One region of the Pseudoalteromonas distincta genome, then DNA from elsewhere that is predicted to be linked to it. Evidence: riboswitches for the same ligand, from Rfam matches in the RefSeq annotation. Region 1 holds a riboswitch; the other holds the start of a gene.
The links. A riboswitch is a leader RNA that binds a small molecule or an ion and turns the genes downstream of it on or off. The one in region 1 is predicted to bind lysine.

Region 1 (12,131 bases):
AATTAACAACCAAGTAGTAGGTGAAATTAGCCAAGGTATATTGTTGTTGCTGGGCGTTGAAAAACACGACGATACGCAAACGGCCGATAAGCTTTTACACAAGGTAAGTAATTATCGTATTTTTACTGACGAAAACGACAAAATGAACTTAAGCCTTAAAGATATTAAAGGTGAGTTACTGGTGGTTTCGCAATTTACGCTAGCGGCTGATACTAAAAAGGGTATGCGCCCTAGTTTTTCATCTGCGGCAACGCCAAGCCAAGCTAACGAGCTTTACGAATACTTTGTAGCTCAAGCTAAAGAGTTGGGGCTTACAATAGCCACAGGTGAGTTTGGTGCCGATATGCAAGTAAGCTTGTGTAACGATGGGCCCGTTACGTTTAACTTATCTGTTTAAACTTTTTTAGTAACCACGACAATATGATTTACATAGCCCGTAATTTTTTGCGGGCTAATGTTACAACCAAATACATCGAGTAATAGCTGTTGAAGTTGTTTTAATTGCGACTCATGCTGCGATAAAAAGTTAATAAATAGCACACCGTTGTTATTTAAAGCCGAGTAAATTTTTTTATAAAATGCCTCTTCAAATAAAAATCGAGGTGCATCTATCTGGCTAAACAAATCTAAAATAATCCAATCAATATTTTGCGCACTTTTTAAAATCTGTTGCGCATCGGCGCAAAGCAGTTGCTCATTTTTATTTGACGAAAAAAATTGGGTATAGCAATCAATAATATCGGCGTTTTTTTCAACCGATGTTATTTGTGCTTTAGGGTATTTGTGTTGTAAATAATTACGAATTGCTCCGCCGCCGAGGCCGAGTTCTAACACTTTTTGTGGCGGCTTAAGAGCCTGCCAGTGCTTATCTAGGCATAATAAATGTGGAAAAAGTAATAAATCCGGGTTATTTAAATCAATAACAGACTGAAGAGTGTCGTTAATCAGTAACCAGCGTAACTGCTCGTGCTCACGTACTTGAATGTGATCGCCACTGCATTTATGCCAATAGATTAACTGACCAACGCTGTGGCTATTTTCAATAAATTGATCGTCCAGCAAACCCGTCAGTGAATTTATATAATTGATTTTTTCCATCATATTCTCAGCATAAACTAGCAACGTTAAAGCGCAATGGCCTTTGCCATTATTTTTTACGTTATTTTACAGCCATCACCAAAGTCGTATTTGCAGTTTTTTTAAGATGGAGTATGGTATTTGCCATAAATAATACCAACGGACTTAATTATTTAAGCTTTTTAGTTTGGTAGATAATCAATACTATTAGTATAGCGCCGTAGCCTTTTTTGACTTTTATTTACGGCTTATATAACAACAGGAGTATGTATGTTTCAGGTAAGCACCCCACAAAGTAGCGAAGATTGGCAAGCGTATTACCAATTGCGTTGGCAGGTATTACGCGCGCCTTGGGGCGAGCCACGTGGCTCTGAACAAGACGATATGGAACAAGACTCTGAGCACCGCTTTATAAAAAATAAAGAAGGTGAAGTGCTAGGTGTAGCACGTTTGCACTTTAACAATCATGAGCAAGCACAAGTGCGCTATATGGCGGTTGCAGAGGGTAATCGTAACCAGCATATTGGTAGTCGCTTACTGCACGAGCTTGAAAAAATTGCATGGGTTCAAAACGCAGGTGAGCTTGTATTGTTTGCACGCGAACGAGCGCTTGAATTTTATAAACGCCACGGTTACGAATTAAAAGAAAAAGCGCACTTAGCGTATGGCGATGTTCAACACTTTAAAATGGTAAAGCAAAAACCGTCTGAGCCAGGTTGGTTTCGTCACCCTAATTGGACGCAAGTACTACAAAATACGTGGCGTGAGTCTATTCCAATTAGTGACGCGATGGGTATTAAGGTAGAAAGTTATACCGATTGGCAATTTACAACCAGCGCCGACCTAGACGCTAACTTAAACCTACATAAAACTATGTTTGCAGGTTCTATTTATAGCTTGGCCACGCTAACAGGTTGGGGCGCTACGTACTTAGCACTTAAAGAAGCTGGGCTTGAAGGTAATATTGTATTAGCCGATGCTAACATTAAGTACTTAAAACCGCTTACTACCGACCCACGTGGTTGTGTCGATATACAAACCTGTAAGGGCAAGTTAAGCGATTTAGAAACCGATGGTAAAGCAAGTTACGTAGTGCCTGTAACTATTTACGATGGTGATAATGTGGTTGCAGAATTTGAAGGGCAGTTTGTAGTAAAAAAATAACTGTTTAGCTGCTCTAAACACAAAAAAGCCAAGCAATGCTTGGCTTTTTTGTGCGTAAAACTTAGGGAAGTATCACAGCAGATCGGTTAATAATATACCGACACCAATACGTTCTACATCCGCATTGTAATCAATTAAGCTTTCGCCATAACCGTTAAAGTATTGTGCATAACCACGAACGCGACCCCATAAAGGAAACGACCAGTCGAGTTGAATTGCACCACGATTATCTGAATTTAAATTGTTACGTGTCATAAAGCTAAATTCATGGTCATGAAAACGATACGCGCCGCTAAACTCAAAGTAACCCATGTATTTATATATGTCTGGGTTGTCGTCGCCATTGGCTTCTAAAATATCTTCTTTTTCGTCCTCAGCTATTCGGTACCAAGGTTTAAAGCTAAAAACAAAGCCTCTGTTTTCCCAGATAAAGTCTGCATAAATACGGTTCCACGAACGCGAGTTTGGTTGGCTTCGACCATTTGATTGATGCGAAATACCTAATGCGATTGCCATTTCGTCGCCCCATAATACGTTTTCTGGGTCGAGGTAATTTATCCAAAATATCTCTGGTTCGTAGTTTGTTTCACGAAATGGAGACGAAATTTCTGAGTTATAAATTTGCCAATATGATTGCAGTGTAAAGCCAAAAAATATGGCTTGGTCTTTATCCGAAAAATCATCGTAAAGAGGCACTTTTATCGATAGCTGATATTTTGCTTCTAGGTTGTCGAGCGGTTCACCATCGTTGTCGTCGGTTAGTGCATCAAAGCCATCAAATGGGCGATCGTTTGGGTGTGATACGTACGAAAGCGGTAAAATATAGTTACGCTTATGTGGCGTAATTACATTTCTATTTTTTTTACCTACTTCTTCACGAGCTTGGCGTTTATCAAGCGCGGTAAGTTGTTTATTTTCTTCAAGAGCTGAACACTTTTTACGAAGGTCGTCTAATGTCTGTTTACCATCCCCGCCAATTACCTCATTTAAAATACACTGTTTTACAAGCTCGATGTCGTTATCTTGCTCGTTTGTAGCAACTTCTTCTTGTGCGAAGGTAGCGGTACTAATTAAAGCAGAAAGAGTTATCCAGTGGCGCCAGCTCATTGTAATTCCTTGTGAGTTTGGGTTGTTGTATGCGTTAATTTAATTATAACGTCTTTTTACATATGTAACGGTGAACTTTTACTGAATTTGCATTTATAACAAGTTTTATACGTATACAAAGTAAGTATAGATCAAAAGAAAAGCGGCCTAAGCCGCTTTTCTAATGCAAATTAACTTTTTTAGTTAATTTATACCAATTTTATTAAAAACATGATCATTCTAGCGTATTAAATAACTCACTAACTACGTTAAAAATTATTTATATAGAACAACTATGTACCATAATTTTAGCCTTGTTATTAAGCTATTTTCTTATCGCTATAATAGATCACTAATTTAATGCAATTGGTATTACTCTCACGCAATGAGAAGGGTGAGCTAAAGCTCAAATATGTTAGTAAAAAACTTATAAAGCTCGGTACCTTGATTAACACTCGCTGAGGCAAAGTGCAAAATAGCAATTGCATCGCAATCAAGAGTAAGTGTTTGCAGTGGTTGCTCACTTAAGTAGCGCTCCATGCGTAAAATATTGGCAATAGGCTCACCAGCTTTAATGTGCCCGCCAAGTGGGGCTAAGTATTCAACCATGCCGCCAATAGGGGCATAATAGGCAAAGTAGTCATCTAAATTACATGCATAACGAGTGATATTAGCTGGCGTATGCGGTGCGTTTTGTAATACGCCTTTGTGATTTAAGTAACTTAAAATGCTGTTTGCATCGTTTAATGCTTCTTTTAAGTCTATTTTTTCTTGGCTGCCTAGCTCTACAGTAAATGCTTCTACAGGTATTGATAATTCGCGACCTTGTCCGCTAAGTGCATCACTTAAATGCCACCATGGGCAAAAGTTAGCTTCATCCATAGCGCCGTCAAAATCACTAGGAATAAGCAATACATGTTCAATATTAAAGTAACGTGCGCTGTCGGTTGCATAGCTTGGGCAGTACAGATGCTTGCTTGAAATAGGGCCTGTGTGTAAATCGAGTACTATATCAGCCTGATGAGCGAGCTTTTGTAAGTTAAGCGCAATGCGTTTACCCGTATTGAGTAAATAAGCCGGGCCGTTAAGCTTGCTGTCTACTTCGTCAATAAGTGCCTGTTTGAAGTTACTTTTTAATGTAGCGTCGTCATACTGAGTATGATTTTGTGCAAACTGTGCCACTAAATTTTTATTGTAGTGATACATGCGATTCCAATTAGTGCCCGTAATCGGATCGAACCTGCCAAGGGTAAACTCGCCAGATTTTTGATTACAACCAATCGGATTTGCATAAGGTACAAGGGTAATATCGCCACTAAGGTTAAGGTGTTTTAATTGCTCAAGCAGCTGAAAAATAACTGCGTTACCTTGCACTTCAGCGCCATGCATATTGGCCTGAATGTAAACACTTGGCCCTGTGCCATCGCCTTTTAAACGATACACAGGAATTGTAAGCGGTAAGCCGTTTGCAACTTCCCCTACTACAATGTTCTCTTGGCTAATGTGTGTTGTATTACTCATACTTGTTACCTTAAATAATGGCTGGCATTTTCGGCTTGGCGAACACAGGTAAGTGTACCGTTTTGCAAGGTGTACTCAGCAGCTAGCTCATGGCATAAAAAATACGGCATACTTTCGGTAAAGCCGTAAGCACCGCATTGGCTAAACACTAGCCAGTCGTGCTCATTTAAATCGCTTGGTAAGTTATGTTCACCCAAGCAATCAAGCGCTGTACAAAGTGGGCCGTATAAAGTGACCGCTTGAGTTTTAGCACTGGATTCACGCAGTAATGCAGCAGGAAAGTCTTGGCTGGTAACAGCAGGGCGTAATAAGTGATTTATACCGCCGCTTAAAATTACTTGTTCTTGATTGTAGTTTTGTTTGCGCTCTACTACTGGGTTTGCGTAATGACCGCATTCGCCAACGGCATAGCGACCAAGTTCCATCCATAATTCTTCTACACCCGCATCATTTTTAATTTTAGCGAGCGCAGCAATTAAGTCATCCCAATCAAGTGTTGCTTCGTTTTGTGTATAAGGAATACCTAAACCGCCACCTAAATCTAAAATTTTAAGGCTAATATTTAAATCGCTGGCAAGTTGGCTAAGAGGTGCAATCATTTGTGACCACAAGTCGCTTAGTTTTTGCGTGCTAAGCATGTTGCCCCACTGAAAAATATGCAGGCCGTCAAATTTAAGCGCAGGGTAGTCAGCTACATTGAGTGCTTGCCATTCATTACAACCCAAACCAAACGGTGTAAGGCTGTCGCCGCCCAGTGGGTTTTTTTCACCTTCAGGCCAACGTAATTGTACACGCAGTAATACTTGTAACTGCGTGTTTTGTAGTTGCGCTTGTTGGTTTAACCAACGTACTTGATTGAGGCTTTCTGCTACGAATATACGCACGCCGCGCTCAATAAAGTGTTTTATTTGTTTAGGGCTTTTTGCAGGCCCTGTGTTGAGCACGCGCTGCGAGCTAATACCTTGTGCTAGTACTTGCTCAAGCTCACCTTTACTTGCTACGTCAAAATTAAAGCCAGCACTGTCTAAGCTTTGAATAATTTTAGACAGTGGGTTTGCTTTTACCGCGTACCACAGTTTTACATCGGTTTGCGCAACTAAACGCGCAAGATGCGTGTTTAGTTGATCTAAATCGTAAACAAAAAAAGGTGTATCAATTTGTTGTGTAATAGTATTTACAGCGGTTTTGATATGCGTGCTTAAAAAGCTCATTATCGTAAAACCTCTTCAAGCAATAACGATGCATCGCTTTTCTCGTCGCGGTATTTAACTATTAACGCACACGACATGCTTAGGCCTTGCTCGCGCGCCCATTCGTTTGACGCAGGGCGAGAGCCCGGTATTACAATCGCGTACTCTGGGATTGGCTCGCCTTTATCTAGTTGGCGCTCGTTTACGCAGTCGTATACCGGAATAGTTGCTGATAAACGCACGCCAGGGGCAAGTACTGCGCCTTTTTTAATGACTACGCCTTCAACAATAATACAGCCAGCGCCAATAAAGGCGTCGTCTTCTACAACTACTGGGCTTGCACCGATTGGCTCAAGTACACCACCAAGCTGAACTGCAGCACTTAAATGTACGTTTTTACCTACTTGTGCACACGAGCCAACTAATGCGTGGCTATCTACCATTGTGCCTTCGTCGATATATGCACCAATGTTTACATACGCTGGTGGCATAATAATCGTGCCTTTAGCAACATAAGCACCACGGCGAACACTTGAGCCACCTGGTACCATACGAACGCCATCATCAGTACTAAATTCTTGCGGAGCTAAGTTATGTTTATCAACAAAGCCGCCTGCAAACTCAGTATTAGTGCCATTTTTAAAGGCTTCTAAAATGCCTTGCTTTACTTCTACGTTAGCTTGCCATTGGCCGCTTTCGTTTTGTGATGCTGCGCGTACTGCGCCCGATTCTAAATTATTTAATAGTTCTAACCAGCTCATTATAAAAACCTGTATTTAATGCCAAGATAAAATGGTGTTGTTTGCAGTTGTGATGCAATCGGTTTGAGTTAACTCAAGATGTGTTAAAGGTGGACGAAGTTGCGGGCTGCTTAAGCGGCCTTGCAAATGCATCAGTACCTTTACGGGAATAGGGTTTGCGACAGCAAATAGGCTATTAATAGCGCTTGACCACTGGGCAAATAAGTTAGGGTGTTGACCACTTAAACTGCGCTTAACAAACTCGTGAGTTTGTTCAGGCCATGCGTTTGCAGCTACCGACACCAAACCTTTTGCGCCAGCTTGAGCAAAATAAGGCATTAGCGCATCGTCGCCACTAAAAATAGCTAAATTAGGCGCCGCTTGGCGGTAAGCTTCAAACTGAGCAATACTGCCGCTCGCTTCTTTTAACGCCCATAAATTTTTATTGTTTTGTAAGTTTTGAATTGTTGCCGCTGGGATGCTAACAGCGCTTCGACCCGGTACGTTATAAAGCATACATGGGTGAGCGCTTGCATTTAGTAGGCTTTCAAACCAATGAGTTTGACCTATAGCACCAGGCTTTGCATAAAGCGGTGAGCCAAGTAAAAAGCTATGAATTGGTAGTGTATTACAGTAATTAACCCACTCAATTTGTTGCTTTAAGTTACTACCGCCCACAGCAACCATGAGTGGTACTGTTGGTTTTAGCTGGCATACGTGTTCAACAATGGCTTGTTGCTCTTTTAGCGTTAGTGCTAAACCTTCGCCCGTACTGCCAAGTAGCAAAATACCGTTATGTGCCGCTTCTTGATCGCTAACCAGCTTAGTTAACGTGTTGTAGTCAACATCGCCGTGTTGATCAAATGGCGTAACGAGCGCGGTCCACAGTGAGTAGTCGTTTAAATTGAAGTTGTTGATCATCTCTCACGAACTTATAATTTGTACCAACTTTATTAAAAACGTGATCATTTTAGCGATAACTAATTTAATGCAATTGGTATTATTCGAAGAGTTAAAAAGCTTTATGGAAGGAGCCGCATTAACGTCGTTCGAACTAATAATTCGAAGAGCGAATGGGCTTAAAATAATAGGGCGCACGGCCTTAATATTTAAGACCAGAAGCTCTCCACCAAACTAACAAGCTGCTTTTTATAAGCAGCTATTGGTGACAGTCGCTAGGGTTCAACCTAGTCGCCCGAAATAAACACCTCGCAAAAGTGGTTACTTCTCGGCGTTAATTCCCCTCACGTATGCTTACTGGAGTTTGCGCTCCTAACATACGCTACCTGAATAACGCACCTCTTCTAGCCCTTTGCACCTGTTTGTAGGGTAAAACTTACAAACCTGTGCAATTTAAATAGGGTAATTACGGCGATTAAAGCATTTTAGCCGTCTAGGTGTCAAGCGACTAAATACAGATTAATTCATCGAAAAGAGGGGTGGTTACGTATTAGGTGCTTTTCTCGTACACTAGCAATATAAGTAGTGAGGTATTTAATTAGTATGGAAAAATTTAGCGATATTTATAAGCGAGCGGTAGAGCGAAAAGGCTCTGAAAAAATGCTTAAGTTATTACTTGCAAAACCGCTATCTAAAAAACAACTAAGCACGTTAAGTGACGACGATTGGCTTGAAGAATTTACTCGAAAAGTATTTCAAAGCGGCTTTTATTGGTCAGTCATAAATAATAAGTGGGCAGGCTTTAGAGAGGTTTTTTGGGATTTTAGCGTTGATAAGTTATTAATGATGCCACCCGATATGCTGGAACAAAAAGCAACGGATGAGCGCATTGTTCGTAACTATAAAAAAGTAAAAACAATTACCGAAAATGCTTACATGATCCACGAAATAGCAGGGGAACATGGCAGTTTTAGTCAGTTTATCGCTAATTGGCCAACAGACGATATTATTGGTTTATGGGCGTATTTAAAAAAACATGGTTCGCGTTTAGGCGGAAATACAGGGCCTTACGCGTTGCGAGCACTTGGTAAAGATACATTTTTACTATCACGCGATGTAGAGAATTATTTGCGTGCCCATAAAATTATAGACGGCGGCTTACAAACTAAAAAGTCACTAAATGCAGCCCAAGCTTTTTTTAACGAAATGCAAAAGCAAAGCGGCTTAAGTATGCAAGAGTTAAGCTTAATTGTTGCTTATGGCGTAGGTGACAACCGTGTTGGTATAAGTCAGCAACAATAGGAATTACCATGAAATTAGTGCCGAGATACACAGATGTTGCGGAAAACTTCGCGATAGAAGATTTCCCTGCAAGTGTCGCCTCTCCTCAGTTATTGCTGTGGAACGAGAGTTTAGCAAAACAATTTAATATTAACATTGCGGCTGATTTGCGTGCCAGCACTTTTAGCGGTAACGAAAAACAGGCGATTCCTGCAGTAGCACTTGGTTACTCTGGGCACCAATTTGGACATTTTTCACCACGCTTAGGCGATGGACGAGCGCACTTACTGGGCGCTATTAGTGATGATGAAAACCAGTTATGGGATATTCAATTAAAAGGCTCTGGTGCTACTCCTTACTCAAGAGGTGGGGATGGACGTTGCGCACTTGGCCCTGCTATTCGTGAATACGTAATGAGCGAGGCAATGCATGCACTGGGAGTTAAAACCACACGCTGCTTAGCGGTTGTTGGTAGTGGTGAAACGGTTTATCGTAATCCGCCACAAGCTGGGGCTATCGTTACGCGTGTAGCAACTAGCCATATTCGTGTTGGCTCGTTTCAATATTTAGCGACGCAAGGCGATGTTGAAGGGCTTAAAAATTTAGCCGATTTAGCTATAGAGCGTCACTACCCAGAAATAACAGATACAGGTTCGCAGCGATATTTAGCATTTTTAGGCGCTGTGATTAAAAACCAAGTTAAGCTAGTTGTGAGCTGGATGCGTGTTGGATTTATTCACGGAGTAATGAATACAGATAATACGCTAGTAAGCGGAGAGACCATTGATTACGGCCCGTGTGCCATGATGAATAGCTTTGATTTTGATACCGTATTTAGCTCTATAGACAAACAAGGTCGGTATGCATTTGGTAATCAACCTAATATAGCTAACTGGAACTGCGCACGCTTAGCTGAGAGTTTAATACCACTCATTAGCGATGATGACGAGCAAGCGGTTTCATTAATGACGCCATTTATTAATAGTTTTGCTGAGCAGTTTAATACTGAGTTTACGGCTATGTGGGCACAAAAACTGGGTTTAAATGAATCTAGCGATAGTAGTGGCGAGTTAATAGCAGAGTTGTTAACGCTATTAAAAGATAATCAGCTCGACTACACCAATGCCTTTGATGCGCTTACTGAATCCTTAAAAGGAGAAAAAAGCGTACCTGAGTCGCTAATTGAATGGAGAGCTAAGTGGGTAAGCTTAACTGACGATAATAGTTATGAAGTAATGAGAGCTGCAAATCCTCGTGTTATACCGCGAAATCATGTGATCGAAGAAATAATTGCACAATATAACGCTACAGGATCTAGCGAGTTACTACAGCGCTTTATAAAAATAGCCGGCAATCCATACTCTAACGGTGAAGAATTATCAGAATTTTGCTCTCCACCGACTAATGATAATGACTACCAGACTTTTTGTGGTACTTAATACTTAACTTTAAATATAACCGCATGATTAAAAAGAGTCATTTTTTAATCAAACATGCGCATATACCTAGGGGAATGCTAATTCTGGTGGTATTATGCGCACAATATAAAGCAAGCAATATTTCTTTGCATTTATAAGTGCATTCAATTTAATTGCTCTTACATTCCTTGCTAAGTACTAATTTACAAAAACTACTATATTTATTTTTCAATAAAGTTTTAATTTCGCCTATAGTAAGTGGATGTGTGTTGTGACAAGGCATAGAAAAAAAGTTATAAACTTTATTTTTCGTTAAGTATTGATTAACAAAGGCTCAGTTAGTCTATATAAAACTGATTGAGCTAGTATCGATTAGCTACAATTTAAAATTGTTCAAATGGGAAGAAAACAATGAAATTAAAAACACTTACAATTGCAATCGCGTTGGCTGCAACTAGCGCATCTACATTCGCTGCTGATAAAGAAGAAGGTTTCTACATTGGCGCATTTGGTGACTACTATGACGCATCTTGGAAAAACATGCGTGATCAAGCCGGTCTTGACGTAAACGAATCAACTGGCTGGGGTGTTGAAGCTGGTTACCGTTTCAGTGATTACTGGAGCGCACGTCTTGAATATGCAGACATGGATTTTAATGCTTTTGATAAAGTTGCTGGCAACCGTAACAATATTGATGGCGAGCGTTACGGTATTGATGCTCTTTACCATTTAGACGGCGGTCCTTTCTATGGTCTTTTCGGTATTAAAGAAATTGACGTAGTTGATGACAACACATTCTTAAATGCAGGTGTTGGTTACCAGCATTTCATTACAGATGGCTTATTTGTAAATGCTGAAACAGCTGTATATCAAGGTCTTGACCGTGGTTATACAGATGTTGGCGCTAAAATTGGTATTAACTACTTATTTGGCCAAAACTCTGCACCGGTTGAGCAAGTTAAACCTGCTCCTGAAGTTGTTGAAGTAGCTGTAGCCCCTGCAGACAGCGATAACGATAATATTGCTGATACAGATGATAAGTGTCCTAACACACCTATGACTGATGCTGTAGATGGTACTGGTTGTACTTTATATGAAGATAAAGAAGTAACAGTAAGCTTATTAGTGACTTTCCCTAACAATGCTTCTGCAGTATCTACTCAATACTTAAATGATATTGAAAAAGTATCTGCATTCTTAAAAGAGTACCCAGATACAACAGTACTATTAGAAGGTCACACTTCTGCTGTAGGTAAAGCAACTTACAACAAATGGTTATCTAAAAAACGTGCTGATGCTGTAGCTAAGCAACTTGTTGCTGATGGTATTGCTGAAGATCGTATTACTACAGTTGGTTTAGGTGAAGAGCGTCTTAAAAATGATGCAAACACTAAAGCTGCAAACGCAGAAAACCGTCGTGTAGAAGCGCATATCAAAACTATCAAAAACGTTAAAGTTTTACGTTAATTAAATAGTTTGTAATAAAAACCCAGCCAAGTGCTGGGTTTTTTTATGCCTGTAATAAATTAATACTAGTTAATGGTAATGATTCTTACTTAACAAGTATTCATGAAAATAGTTTTTACCACAACCACTATTCATAGTATTTATAATCGGTATAATCAGTTGCGCAACTGGATGGATTTTCATCTATCCATAAAAGCTTTATAATTACGCGTTAGAATACTATAAGTATTGGGTAACTTATTTGCGCCCAAAGCGCTACCGGATACTTTCACGTCACCAAGAGGGCA
Region 2 (12,131 bases), 1.7 Mb from region 1:
GCCATACAAGCTGGTTAGATTCACGGTCTACAATATCAATAATCAGTGTGCCCACTTCGTATTCACGCGCGGTTGTATCACGTTGAAAACCAGTACCCCAATAACCCCAATGCGGGCGGTAGTTTACATTAAATGTATCTACTTCAAGCTCTTTATCAACCGATGCATGATAGTTAACAAGTACATCAGCATTTGCTGCATCAACTAAGCTCATACCTAGTGTTTGGCTCAGTTCTGCGTTAACGGCAGTGCGAACACGTTTTTCCATTAGGCCATTAATTTGGTAGTTATTTGTGTCTTTAGTTAGGCTGGCGTTTTCTACCCAAGCAAATGTTTTAAAATTACTAAAGTTGGCTGATTTATCGTAATCCCAATCAGGGGTTTGTGTACAGGCTGTAAGTAGTGCTAGCGCTGCAACAATAAGTATATTTTTCATTACGTTTGCTCCAATAAAATGCATTAATTTAAAATAACACACATCGTTTAAATGTGTATTATTTAAACGTCCTATATTTTAGTTTAGTTGGTTTGCCTTAACGGCCAATTAATTGTGTTCAACTTCAATCCAATCTTTTTCATCCACCCAGTTTTGTGCACCGTCTTTTACTGAACGAATAGGCACAATGTAGTCACAACTTATTTGTGGCTTAACTGAGGCAAATATAGGCACAAAACCAAAGCTTAGTGCGGTTTCTATAATCGCTTTTTGATTTTGCGGGTCAATGTCGGCCGCTTCATCTATGTAAATAGGTATACGGTATAGGTTTTGTTCTTGATCGCTTAATAAGTAACGAATAAACAACATGCCACACAATAACTTAATCGTAATACGTGTGCCGTTTGAACCCGCCGAATCTATTTTTTCAAAGTGCTCTGTTTCACCTGCGCGGTTAACCACTTCAAATCGAATATCAAATAAATCGGTAAGTGTTAAACCCGCTTTATCTGAGGCAAGTTTAATTAAGTGATCTTTCGCTTCGTTTACTGCACTTTCGCTGTACGGTTCTTGGCTCAGTAAATCAAGCGTGTCACCTTGTTCAAACTGATGCGACGTGCTGATAATGGTATCTATACTATCAACCAGCATTTTGCGCGGTATTACGTTAATTTTAAACGCTTGCAGGTTTGAAATTCGGTGCTGGCTTATGCCTTTATTAAAGCTGTTCATTTCGCGGCGAAGTCGGTCTAAATCTTCTCGCAAGCCTTTAATAGTTGCGGCAACCTCTGTAAGCGCAACACGAGCTTGGCGCTCAACAGCATCGCGTTCGTTATCAATATTATGAAAGGCGCTTATTAGCTTTTGGTATTTAGTGTATTCGTCATTTTCGTTGTCGAATTTAGTAATACCCGCGTTATATACATGCAAATAGGTATTACGCACGTTTATGTCAAAATTACGCAGCTCCTGGCAGTCTTTATTAAAGTGATGAACAAGGTCGCTTAAGTTATCAAAGTCGACCGTAATATCAATCATGTACGGGGTCACTTTGCCGCTGTATAAATCAAGCGTGTGGTCAATTCGCTCGCTTTTAACTTGGCGTAAGCGCTCAGTTTGGCGATTAATTTGCTCTTGTTTCGATTTAATTAACGAGCGACGATCGGCAATTGAGCCACTATTTTTTTGAATATCTTGCAAGTAGTCGTCAACTTGTTCGCGCTCAGCTAATAATTGCTCTTTGAGCATGGCTTGCGCTTCAACCGACTGCTGCATTACATCAAACTGTTCTAAGCGTTTTAGCGCGCTCTCAGCGCTCATTAGCTCATCGTATAGCGCGTCTTTTTCTTTTTGCTTGTCGGCAACGTTTGCAGCAACATCGCGTTGTTGCTTAAACTCTTTAAGTGAATGCTCAAGTGCGCTTAGCTGAGCAGTTAATTGCTCTTTGTTCTCGCCGCTTTGCATTTGCACAGGGGAGAGTTTTTTAAGTTTAATACTCGCGCCAGGTAGCGTTAGTACACCGCCTTTTACGTTTTCACTCAATAGCGATAAAAATTCCCCAAATGCATCTTCGTCATCAATGGTTATATCGCCATTAGTGGTGGTCGCAAACGAGAGAATATCTGGGTTTAAAATGCGCGATATTTCCTCTACTTCTTTTAACGAGAGGTCTTCGCGCATACGGGTAAACAAATTAAACTCAAGATTTTTAAGTTGCAGCTTTAAGCTCTTAATTTGTTTTTGTGTTTCGCTGATGCGGTAGTCAAGCGTGTGTAGGCTTTGTCCTTGTGCGCTGGTTATAGAGTGCGAAAGCGACTCGTAATCTTGTTTTAACTGAGTCAGGCTGGTTTTGAGCGTGGCTTTATTTACCAGTTCAAACTCGCTTTTAAGCGCATCGTAATCTAAAAACCACTGCTCAATTTGAGTTTGTCTACGCTCTATATCACGCGATTGCTGTACGTATAGGCTTTGCTTTTGCTCAAACTCGTGTTTTTCGTGCTCTATATCTTCAAGCGCTATACCCAGCTCATTAAGTTGCGATTCTTGATAGGTATCAAAATCAATCAATGCTTGGTCAATTTTAGGTGCGTACGCCGCTAATTTACCTTTAAGCACGGTTTGGTTTTCAAGCATTGATTCAAGCGCGGCTATTGGCTCTTGCATTGACTCAAGGGCTTTTAATTCGCGTTTTGAGCGGTTTACTTTATCAAATGAGCGACGCCATACTTCATAAAAATCGACCTTAGAGTTCGACATATGGCGTTCAAACACGCGTAGCATAAAGCGTTTTACGTCGCTTGCGCCTAATTTGTGTAAGTTAAGAATACGTCTAAATATTTCTTTATAAATAGAGGAGTCTTGTACATTATTAAGCGGGATCATTTTTAGGTTAATGTCGCCGTCAAAAGGCGTTGCGCCGCCAGTAAGTAGCGCGTTGAGCTCTTGTGCTTTAAGCTCAATAGGATTGTAATTAAGCGATTTTAAATGGTTGAACAGCTTGGTAAATTTAATAATAGTTTTACCTTGCGTGTACTGCTCTAAATCAAGCTTTCCTTGATAACAAAAGTACTGATGCGCGTAACCGGCAATTTTACCAAGTCCCGCAACGCCTATTACTACCGAGCCATGAGGCAAGTTAGCTTCGAGTAAAATGTACGACTGATCGGATGAAAAATAAAACTTACGGGTTTCATCTAAATCGTGTCCGTCCCATTCTGTTAAGCGTAAATCGTTAATAAGCGGGAACTGCAGGGCGTTAATAACCGAGCTTTTACCTGTGTTATTGGGCGCGCAAATAGAGCTGCTTTTATCAAGCGGGATCACACATTTTGCATAGCCTGCGGTGTTAAGTAGGGCGAGTTTACTTAGTCCATATAGATTTTTCATTCCTCGTCCTCTGTAATGTAGGTTTCTTCGTTTACTTCCATGAGTGCATCTATATAGCGGTGAATTGGCGCTTGTAGCATAAAGCCACCTTCTACTTCACGGGCTAAACCTAAGCGCACCATGCGCAGGTAAACGTCTTTACGTAGGTCCGATCCCGAAAATATCTCAAGCTGATCAAACAAATGTTTGTTAATTTGCACCAGCGTTTGCATAAGCTCTAAATCGTTTACGTCGTCAAACAATGCACGCATTGGATCTTTACCCGTATTGGCGTAGTGCTCAATTAAAATGTAAATGGTGAGTGCGATAGCGCGAGATATTTTGCCCATATTGGGTGTGCTTTCGTCGCTACCAAAGTAATAAAAGCCACGGCTGTCGCGTTTTAAATCGTTACCTAAAGCGGTAAATAGGGCGGTGTAGTCTTCTATGTGTTGGTCAAGCTCTTGCCACATTACGTTGTCTTGCTCGCAAATGTGATAACCCGCTACTAATTTTTTATTAATGGCTTGTAGATGGGTTAGCTCGTCTAAGTTTATGTGTGTCATGGTTTATTTACCTGCCTTTGAATCTGGCTGAGGCTCTGAATTAAATGGATATAAAGAAAAGTGCTGACCGGCAATTTTTACGCGGGCTTTTTCATCGCTTTGAATTATTTTAATATCGCTGTCGCTAACTAATTTTTGATACAAAAATAGCATTTCGTCTGCATCGAGATCTGGATAGCTTTCGTCTAAAAATTGCAGCAAGGGCTGCGGCTTTTTGCGTTTTTTATTAAAGCGCTTAGCAAAGCTGGTTTTAACATCGTTGTAGTCAGGAATATTAGGCGTAACAAATGCAGGCACGTCTTGCTGGTCAGGCAATTGGTATTCTTCGTGTTCAAATTCAACCAAGCTTGCCATGTAAGCCACAATATGGCGTTGCTGACCAAGCGAATATCGCTGTGCGTCGCTCACAAAGTGTGGCTGTACAGCACTTAGCATATTGTCTACGCCATTTTTACGTACAAGCCCAAGTACTTTGGCTGCTTGGCGAGTAATTAAGTTATTACGGCGTAGCTCCTCGCGCAGTGGCATAAGCATATCGGCACTTTTACGTAAGCTTTCTCGGCCTATTAAATGCATTTCGAGTATACGGGTACGTAATTGCTCCAGCATACGTTTATCGTTATACGCTTTACCTGAGCGCTCAATGTGCAGTATTTGCTTACTTATTTGCTCTTCAATGAGGGTAAAACACGCATGAAATTCACCACGAATATCAACCATTTCAAGCATTGGCTCTATGTATTCATCAAAGGCTTCTATTACCGCTTTATAACGCTTTTGCAGCGATTGCACTGCATTATTTGATTTGGCTTGTTCAACAATATTTAAAATAGCGTTTTCGTTGTGCGTATAGAGCTTCATTATTTTACGCACCCGATCATCCATAATGCGGCTGTAGCGGCGTAAATCGTCAAAGTCTTCTATTTCGCCAGCGTTATCTAGGCGGTTACCTAAACGAGCTAGGTCCTCTACTAGTACGCTAATTTCTTGCGCTAAACCTAAATGCTCTTCTTGCAGTAAAAAAGTAGCAAAATCAGCAATAGCACGATTTATTTCAAGCTGAGAGGATTTAGCCAGCGGAATTAAAATATCTTGGTTTAACAAACGATTTGTTTCTTTATAAATGCGTTCGTTTGACCACGTAGGCTGCTTTTGCTTAATCGCGTTTTGTACGTCTTTTAGGCTAAAGTCAGCCATTTTAAAACGTTTAAATAATAGCGCTAATACACCCCAATGTTCGGTTATGGTGTTTAGCAGCTTTTTAGCTGGGATCATAAGGGGTTACAACATCCTAGTATTTTATTATTGAGTTCTTTTAGAAGACTCATTATTACGTATTTTTAATTAACCTTGTCTGTATATAGTATTCGTTTTTAAGACCATTTAATAATAGTTTTTGCATAGAGGCAGTGCTAAAATTCGCGCCGAAAATAGGCACATGAAATGGAATGTTATTTGTGTGTTCTTTAAAACTATATCAAAGGTTGTTTAACTACCATGGTTTCCTCGATTATTCTAACCCTGATAGCGATTGCATTTTTACTGATCGTTATAGAAGATATAATCCACGTAAATAAAGCTAAAACCACGCTGTTTTTTGGTACGCTTTGCTGGATTCTTCTTTTTATATACCCCCTACACGGGCAAAGCCCCGATACGATTCAACATCTTTTAAATGAAAATATTTTAGAAATTGCCTCATTATGGCTATTTTTAATGGCTGCAATGACCTTTGTAGCGTATTTAAATTCAAAGGGGTTTATAGAAAATATTGTGCACCGCGTTATGCCAAAAAGTATTAGCGAAAAAAAGCTCATGTTTTTGGTGGGTGGATTTGCATTTTTGTTTTCGTCGATTTCAGACAACGTAACAGCGACGCTTATATCGCTTGCGGTTGTTATGTCGTTAAAACTTGAACCTAAAAAGCTCGTTAAATACGCCACGCTTATTGTATTTGGAGTTAACTCAGGTGGGGTATCGCTAATAACCGGTGACGTAACCACACTAATGATATTTTTAGATGGCAAAGTAACCATTGCTCATTTATTACTACTTATAGCGCCAGCACTTGCAAGCGTTATGCTGCTTGCCGCGTTACTGTCTATCGGTATGAAAGGGCGTGTTGAGTTTGCTAGTGCAGGTAAAACCCGCATTGAAAAAACCGACATAACCATTGCTGTTATATTTTTATCTACCGTAGTGAGCACACTTACGCTGAGTGTAATTTACAGCGTACCGCCTCTCTTAACCTTTTTGTTTGGCTTATCAGTGATGTTTTTAGTGGCGCAATTTTTAATGCGCAAAAAAGACATAAACAAAGACATAATCGATTTTGTTCGCGATATAGAATACGACACATTATTGTTTTTTGTAGGCGTACTTTTACTTGTAGGCGCACTTAAAGAAATTGGTATGCTAAGTAAATTTACCGACCTATACACGGTAATGGCACCTGAGTACGCAAACTACTTAATGGGCATATTATCAGCAGGGGTCGATAACGTACCGCTTACCGCTGCATTATTAAAAGCCAATATAGTAATGAGCCAACAACACTGGTTGTCGTTTACGTATGCAACGGGGGTGGGCGGTTCAATGCTTATTATTGGTTCGGCTGCGGGCATTATTGCCATGAGTAAAGTTAAAGCGCTTACCTTTATGAGCTACTTGCGTTTATCGCTACATTTATTAATTTGTTACACGGTTGGATATGCGGGCTCGTATTACATGGGCAGTTTTATTTAACTCATAAATTATTAAATGCTTGACAGCTAGACGTCTAAACGATAACTTTCAAAGCCCCGCTACTTAGTGGGGTTTTGTTTTATTAGCCACTGGTTAATAAAGCATTCAGAAGAGGTGCGATACTTAGGTACTTAATGTTAGGCGACGAAAGCCGATGATCATTAAGGAGGGAAGTACTCGCCGAGGAAAATAATGATACGTCGTCATTGTTTTTCGGTTTATGGGGCTGAATCCTCAAAACTGTCACCAATATAGGTGGAGAGCTTCTGGCAGTGGACTTATCTTCAAGCATTCCTTTGCCAAGTTCTTCTTGTTTTATTGCGGTTTGGATACCGCGAAAGGAGACTAAATGACTACCCAATCAGTGCCACAAACAGTATCAGGCGCAAAATCAGATTACATCGTTGCCAAATTTGGCGGAACCAGTGTTGCAAATTTTGAAGCGATGAGTCGCTGTAGCGAAATTATTGTTGCAGATAAAAGCGTACGTATTGTTGCCGTGAGCGCCAGTGCCGGCGTAACTAATCACTTAGTTGCACTGTGTAAATCAAGCATTACCTCAAGTGAGCGCCAAGAACACATAAACGGCGTGCTTGCTATTCAACAAACTATTTTAGATGAATTATCGCTAGATGCCGATTTAGCGGTTGGCTTTAACGAAACCTTAAAAGCGTTTCAAACATTGGCTCAAGAGCCACTAACAACCGATCAGCAACACGACGAGCTACTTAGCTTTGGTGAGCGTTTATCGTCGTATTTGTTTGCTCAGGTACTGCGTTTACAAGGTTTAAATGCCGATCGCTTTGATGTGCGCAAGGTGCTTAAAACCGACAGCCAATTTGGCAAAGCAACGCCCAATGTTGCAGCCACAGCGCAAGCTGCTAAAGATCATTTAATTCCGTTATTAGACGCTCAGGTAATTGTAACTCAGGGATTTATTGGTAGTGACGAATACGGTCACACCACAACGCTAGGACGTGGTGGTTCAGACTACAGCGCTGCATTATTAGCAGAAGCGATTAACGCTAAAAGTGTGCATATTTGGACCGACGTAGTGGGCATTTTTAGCACCGACCCGCGTTTGTGCGCAAAAGCGACGCCTATTGCACGCTTAAGTTTTGACGAAGCCGCTGAAATGGCAACCTTTGGCGCAAAAGTATTACACCCAGCAACTATTTTACCAGCGAGTCGTAGCCACATTAACGTGTTTGTAGGTTCTAGCCGAGAGCCTGAGCGTGGCGGTACGTGGATTGAGCGTGAAAAATCGCAGCAACCAGGTATACGCGCAGTAACGCAACGTAAAAACCAAATATTGCTTACCCTTAAAAGCCCAGAAATGCTACTAGCAAGCGGCTTTTTAGCACGCGTATTTACACTATTAAGTGAATACAATATATCGGTAGATTTGGTAACTACATCAGAAATCAGTGTGGCTATAACGCTTGATAACGCGCAAAACGCCTCGCGCCCAGAGCTTGATCAAGAATGCCTAGATAAGCTTGCAGAGTTTTGCCATGTTTCGGTAGAAAACAACCTAACATTGGTGGCACTTATTGGCTCTGAGATTCAATTACGCCAACACGAAATGAACTTAATGAGTGTACTAAAAGACTTTAACATTCGATTAATTTGTCACGGTGCTAGTAAGCACAACCTGTGCTTTTTAGTAGAGCAAACTGAGTCAGATAACGTAGTACAGTCTATCCATAGCCGTTTATTAGAAAACGATTTTGCTGCGTAAGTAATCGTTATTCAGGGAAATTAACGAGTAAAATCAGTTAATAAAGTCATTTAATAAAAAGCATCGCCAGTCGGTGCTTTTTTTATGCACCACACTCACATCAAAACAAACATTGTTGTCACTGCTATCAACTACAGTAACGCGATTACTGCAAGCACTCAGCTTTGCTCTATGTAATTCGTCAAACACATTAGGGCTAAGTAATTTTGCAATAGGGCGGCTGGTGGCTTTAGCAAGTGACTCTTTTAATGTCCAAATTCTAAAAAACGTATCTGCTTGGGCTTGGGTATTAGTAGGCTCGGTAATAAGTGTAATTTCATCATTATGATAAAAATGCTTAGCGAGCTTTTCAAACGGGCGCTTTAGGCTTACTTTTTCAATATCAAACCCAAACTCACTTTTATCAAAATTTAGCGCGACCCCAACTAAACCATGCGAGTGCGAAATACAGGTATTTATAACATCACCACTTACATGTATTTGCAGCTTTGAGCTTGCTTCGTCAAATTCGGTACTCATTTTATTAAGGGGTACGTGCGTATGTTGCGGCTGCGTTACTTTAATAAGGTGTTTTAACAATAACCGCGTAGCTAAATACTCTTGCTTAGCCTGTGGGCTTTTACGGCGGTTTATAATGTTTAACTCAAATGGGCTTAAGCAATCGGGCAAATTAAAGTCACTAAGCTCAAGTGTTTTAGCATTAAATAATAAAATACTGTTACTCGCTAAAGACAAATTTGCCAATTGAGTTGAAGTAATACTCAAGGCGTTTTTAAAATAGTGTTCAGTCATAAAAGCCCTAAAGCAAAAGAAGTCGCTGATATTGTGAGCGGTTAACGCCACTAATAAAGGCTGGGTACAATTTTATTACTCAGCTGGCATGAAATATGGTTTAATTCACAATAATCAAAATAATAACAGATTTGTAGATGTATGGCACAAGTGCGTGATGGGTTTCAAAGCCGACTTGGTTTTGTTTTAGCCGCTGCTGGCGCAGCAGTGGGTTTGGGTAATATTTGGGGTTTTCCTACGCAAGCGGCCAACCATGGCGGCGGTGCTTTTTTACTGGTTTATTTTATTGTTATATTTTTACTTGCGCTTCCTGCGCTGTATACCGAACTTTATTTAGGTCACAAAGCACAAGCTAACCCGGTAAAAGCATTGGGCGATGCATGGCAAAACACTAGCCGTAAAGTAGGTGCAGCAGCCGGTTACATAGGTCTTGCGGGCGCAGTTGTTATGCTAAGTTTTTATTCAATAGTGGCAGGGTGGATGCTTTCGTACGCTATTGAACCCATAACAACCTTTTTAGGTTTCACAGGCGCAAGCGAATTTTTACATAGTGACTCAGTGCTGCGTAATTTTGTATTTACGCCGCTTATGCTTATTTTAACTGCCAGTATTATTTTAAAAGGGGTTAAATCGGGAATAGAAACCTGGTCGCGCCGTTTAATGCCACTGTTGCTTGTGCTGCTTGTTGGTTTAATTGCCTACATTGCAACACTTGATGGCGCAAGCAAAGGCTTTGCTGCGTATTTAATCCCTGATTTTAGCCAAATACTCGACCCTAATTTAATTATTGCGGCAATGGGGCAAGCGTTCTTTTCGCTCTCACTAGGTGTGGGCTGTATGATGATTTACGGCTCGTATTTACAACCAGATGCTAATTTACCAAAGCTCACAGCAGGTGTTGCACTACTTGATACTGGCGTTGCTTTTTTAGCGGGTTTACTCATTATTCCTGCTATTTATGTGGCGCAGCACAACGGTGTTGAAGTATTTAGTGGCGGTAAACTGATTGGCGAAGGGCAGCTAATTTTTGCTATTTTACCTGAGTTATTTAGCACCATGGGCGAAATTGGTTTATTAGTTGGTTTATTGTTTTTTGTATTAATGTCTATCGCATCGGTTACGTCAACAATATCGACCACCGAAATTCCGGTAGCGTTTTTAGTCGAAAACCATAACGTTAGCCGCACCAAAGCAACATGGGCAGTAAGCGCTGTTGTACTTGTGTGTGCAAGCGCAATTATATTAAATTTTGATTGGTTATTTGGTTTGGTAATTATGCTATTTACTCAATACCAATTACCGCTTATGGGTTTATTTTACTTTATTACAGTAGGGTGGATGTGGCAGCGTGGTAATAAATTACACCAAGCAACAACAGGCGTACATTATTGGTTTGCTCAGTATATTCGTTTTGTTTGCCCAATATTAATGACCTTAGTATTTGCAAACGTTGCCTTTGGTTAATTTTATCTAAGCCCTAAAATAAATTAATAAAGCGAAGTGAGTTTAAAACGCACTTCGCTTTTTTTGTGCCTATTATTTAGGTACAGCTAAAGTATTTATAAAACCTCATTAGTTAAAGGTTTACCTTCGCTTACTTCAAGCGCGTTAAGTAGGGTTGTGTTTGCTATTTCGGTTAGTGCTTCTTGGGTAAAAAAGCCCTGATGCCCCGTTACCAATACATTTTTAAAGCTCACTAAACGCGAAAATATATCGTCTTGGTTTATTTCGTCACTGTGGTTTTTAAAAAATAGCTCCGACTCTTGCTCGTAAACGTCGAGCCCTAAATACCCTAATTTTTTAGTTTTAAGCGCATTTATGCATGCTTTGCTATCAAGCAGTGCACCTCGTGAGGTGTTAATAAGCATAACGCCGGTTTTCATTTTACTAAACGCCTCATCATTTATTAAATGATGAGTTTGCTCCGTTAAAGGGCAATGCAAAGAAATCACATCGCTTTGGCTAAGTAAGGTGTCTATATCGGTAATTGTATAATTGCCAAGTTGTGCGTATGGGTCGCACACTAATACATTAGCGCCAAAGCCATTTAAAATATTGCACAGCGCAAGGCCAATTTTACCGCAACCTACAATACCCACTGTTTTATTGTGCAAGTTAAAGCCTAGTAATCCGTTTAAATCAAAATTGTCTTCGCGTACGCGGTTATACGCTTTATGGGTTTTACGGCTAAGCGTTAGCATAAGTGCTATACAATGCTCGGCTACGGCCTCAGGGCTGTAAGCCGGGACGCGCAATACCTTTAAGTTATGTGCTTTTGCTGCAGGTAAATCAACGTTATTAAATCCTGCACAACGCAGCAAAATAGTATTTATGCCTTGGCTTGCCAGTTGTTCAATAACAGTGGCGTTTACGGTGTCGTTTACAAATACGCATATGGCATCAAACCCGTTTGCTAAAATAGCCGTTTGTTCGCTCAGAGCTTGCTCAAAATACGTTATTTTTATATCACGGTGATCGCGTGTACTTTGTTCAAAAAAAGGCAGTTCGTACTTTTGAGTACTAAAAAAAGCAATATTCATGGTAATAGCCTCAACGCTTAATAAGTATCAATACAATAAACTACTTTATAAACCTGTGCTTTAGTAACGCGCATTTTATTGATTTAAATTAAGCCCTAATTTATGCCTTAGCCGACGTAAACAAAGGTATTTTTGATGCTACCTTTTTACCACCTCTTGCAGCGCTTAACTTTGCGGCTTGCAGTAAGTTATTTTCTATTACTTGTATAAGTGTTTCGGGCTTAGTACGTGGTGCATAGCGTGCAACAAGTTGCCCTTGTGAATTAATTAAAAACTTAGTGAAATTCCATTTAATTGCACGGTTTTGCGAAATACCCCGCGTATGCGACTTTAAATAATTAAACAACGGATGTGTTTCTGGTCCGTTTACCATTACCTTACCAAATACCTCAAACGAGATATTAAATTGATCTTGGTAAAAGTCTTTTATGGCTAAATTATCAAGC

Region 2: it holds a riboswitch for lysine, as region 1 does, so the genes downstream of both, lysC (lysine-sensitive aspartokinase 3) here and dapA (4-hydroxy-tetrahydrodipicolinate synthase) in region 1, are expected to answer to the same signal.

What each region holds. Positions count from the first base shown of each region.
Region 1 is NZ_CP040558.1:3,632,085-3,644,215, forward strand. It holds gene dtd (D-aminoacyl-tRNA deacylase) at 1-397, shown strand, start outside; gene FFU37_RS16325 (spermidine synthase) at 394-1,101, opposite strand; gene FFU37_RS16330 (bifunctional GNAT family N-acetyltransferase/hotdog fold thioesterase) at 1,348-2,241, shown strand; gene FFU37_RS16335 (phospholipase A) at 2,314-3,348, opposite strand; gene FFU37_RS16340 (succinylglutamate desuccinylase/aspartoacylase family protein) at 3,727-4,848, opposite strand; gene FFU37_RS16345 (PLP-dependent decarboxylase) at 4,854-6,059, opposite strand; gene FFU37_RS16350 (2,3,4,5-tetrahydropyridine-2,6-dicarboxylate N-succinyltransferase) at 6,059-6,799, opposite strand; gene dapA (4-hydroxy-tetrahydrodipicolinate synthase) at 6,815-7,699, opposite strand; lysine riboswitch at 7,890-8,090, opposite strand; gene FFU37_RS16360 (DNA-3-methyladenine glycosylase I) at 8,282-8,980, shown strand; gene FFU37_RS16365 (protein adenylyltransferase SelO) at 8,989-10,398, shown strand; gene FFU37_RS16370 (OmpA family protein) at 10,789-11,844, shown strand.
Region 2 is NZ_CP040558.1:1,953,562-1,965,692, reverse strand. It holds gene FFU37_RS08685 (DUF4136 domain-containing protein) at 1-436, opposite strand, end outside; gene FFU37_RS08680 (Mks condensin complex protein MksF) at 545-3,322, opposite strand; gene FFU37_RS08675 (condensin complex protein MksE) at 3,319-3,867, opposite strand; gene FFU37_RS08670 (MksB family condensin complex protein) at 3,871-5,142, opposite strand; gene nhaD (sodium:proton antiporter NhaD) at 5,365-6,612, shown strand; lysine riboswitch at 6,714-6,886, shown strand; gene lysC (lysine-sensitive aspartokinase 3) at 6,962-8,353, shown strand; gene FFU37_RS08655 (4'-phosphopantetheinyl transferase family protein) at 8,387-9,145, opposite strand; gene FFU37_RS08650 (sodium-dependent transporter) at 9,287-10,609, shown strand; gene FFU37_RS08645 (2-hydroxyacid dehydrogenase) at 10,705-11,685, opposite strand; gene FFU37_RS08640 (glutathione peroxidase) at 11,786-12,131, opposite strand, start outside.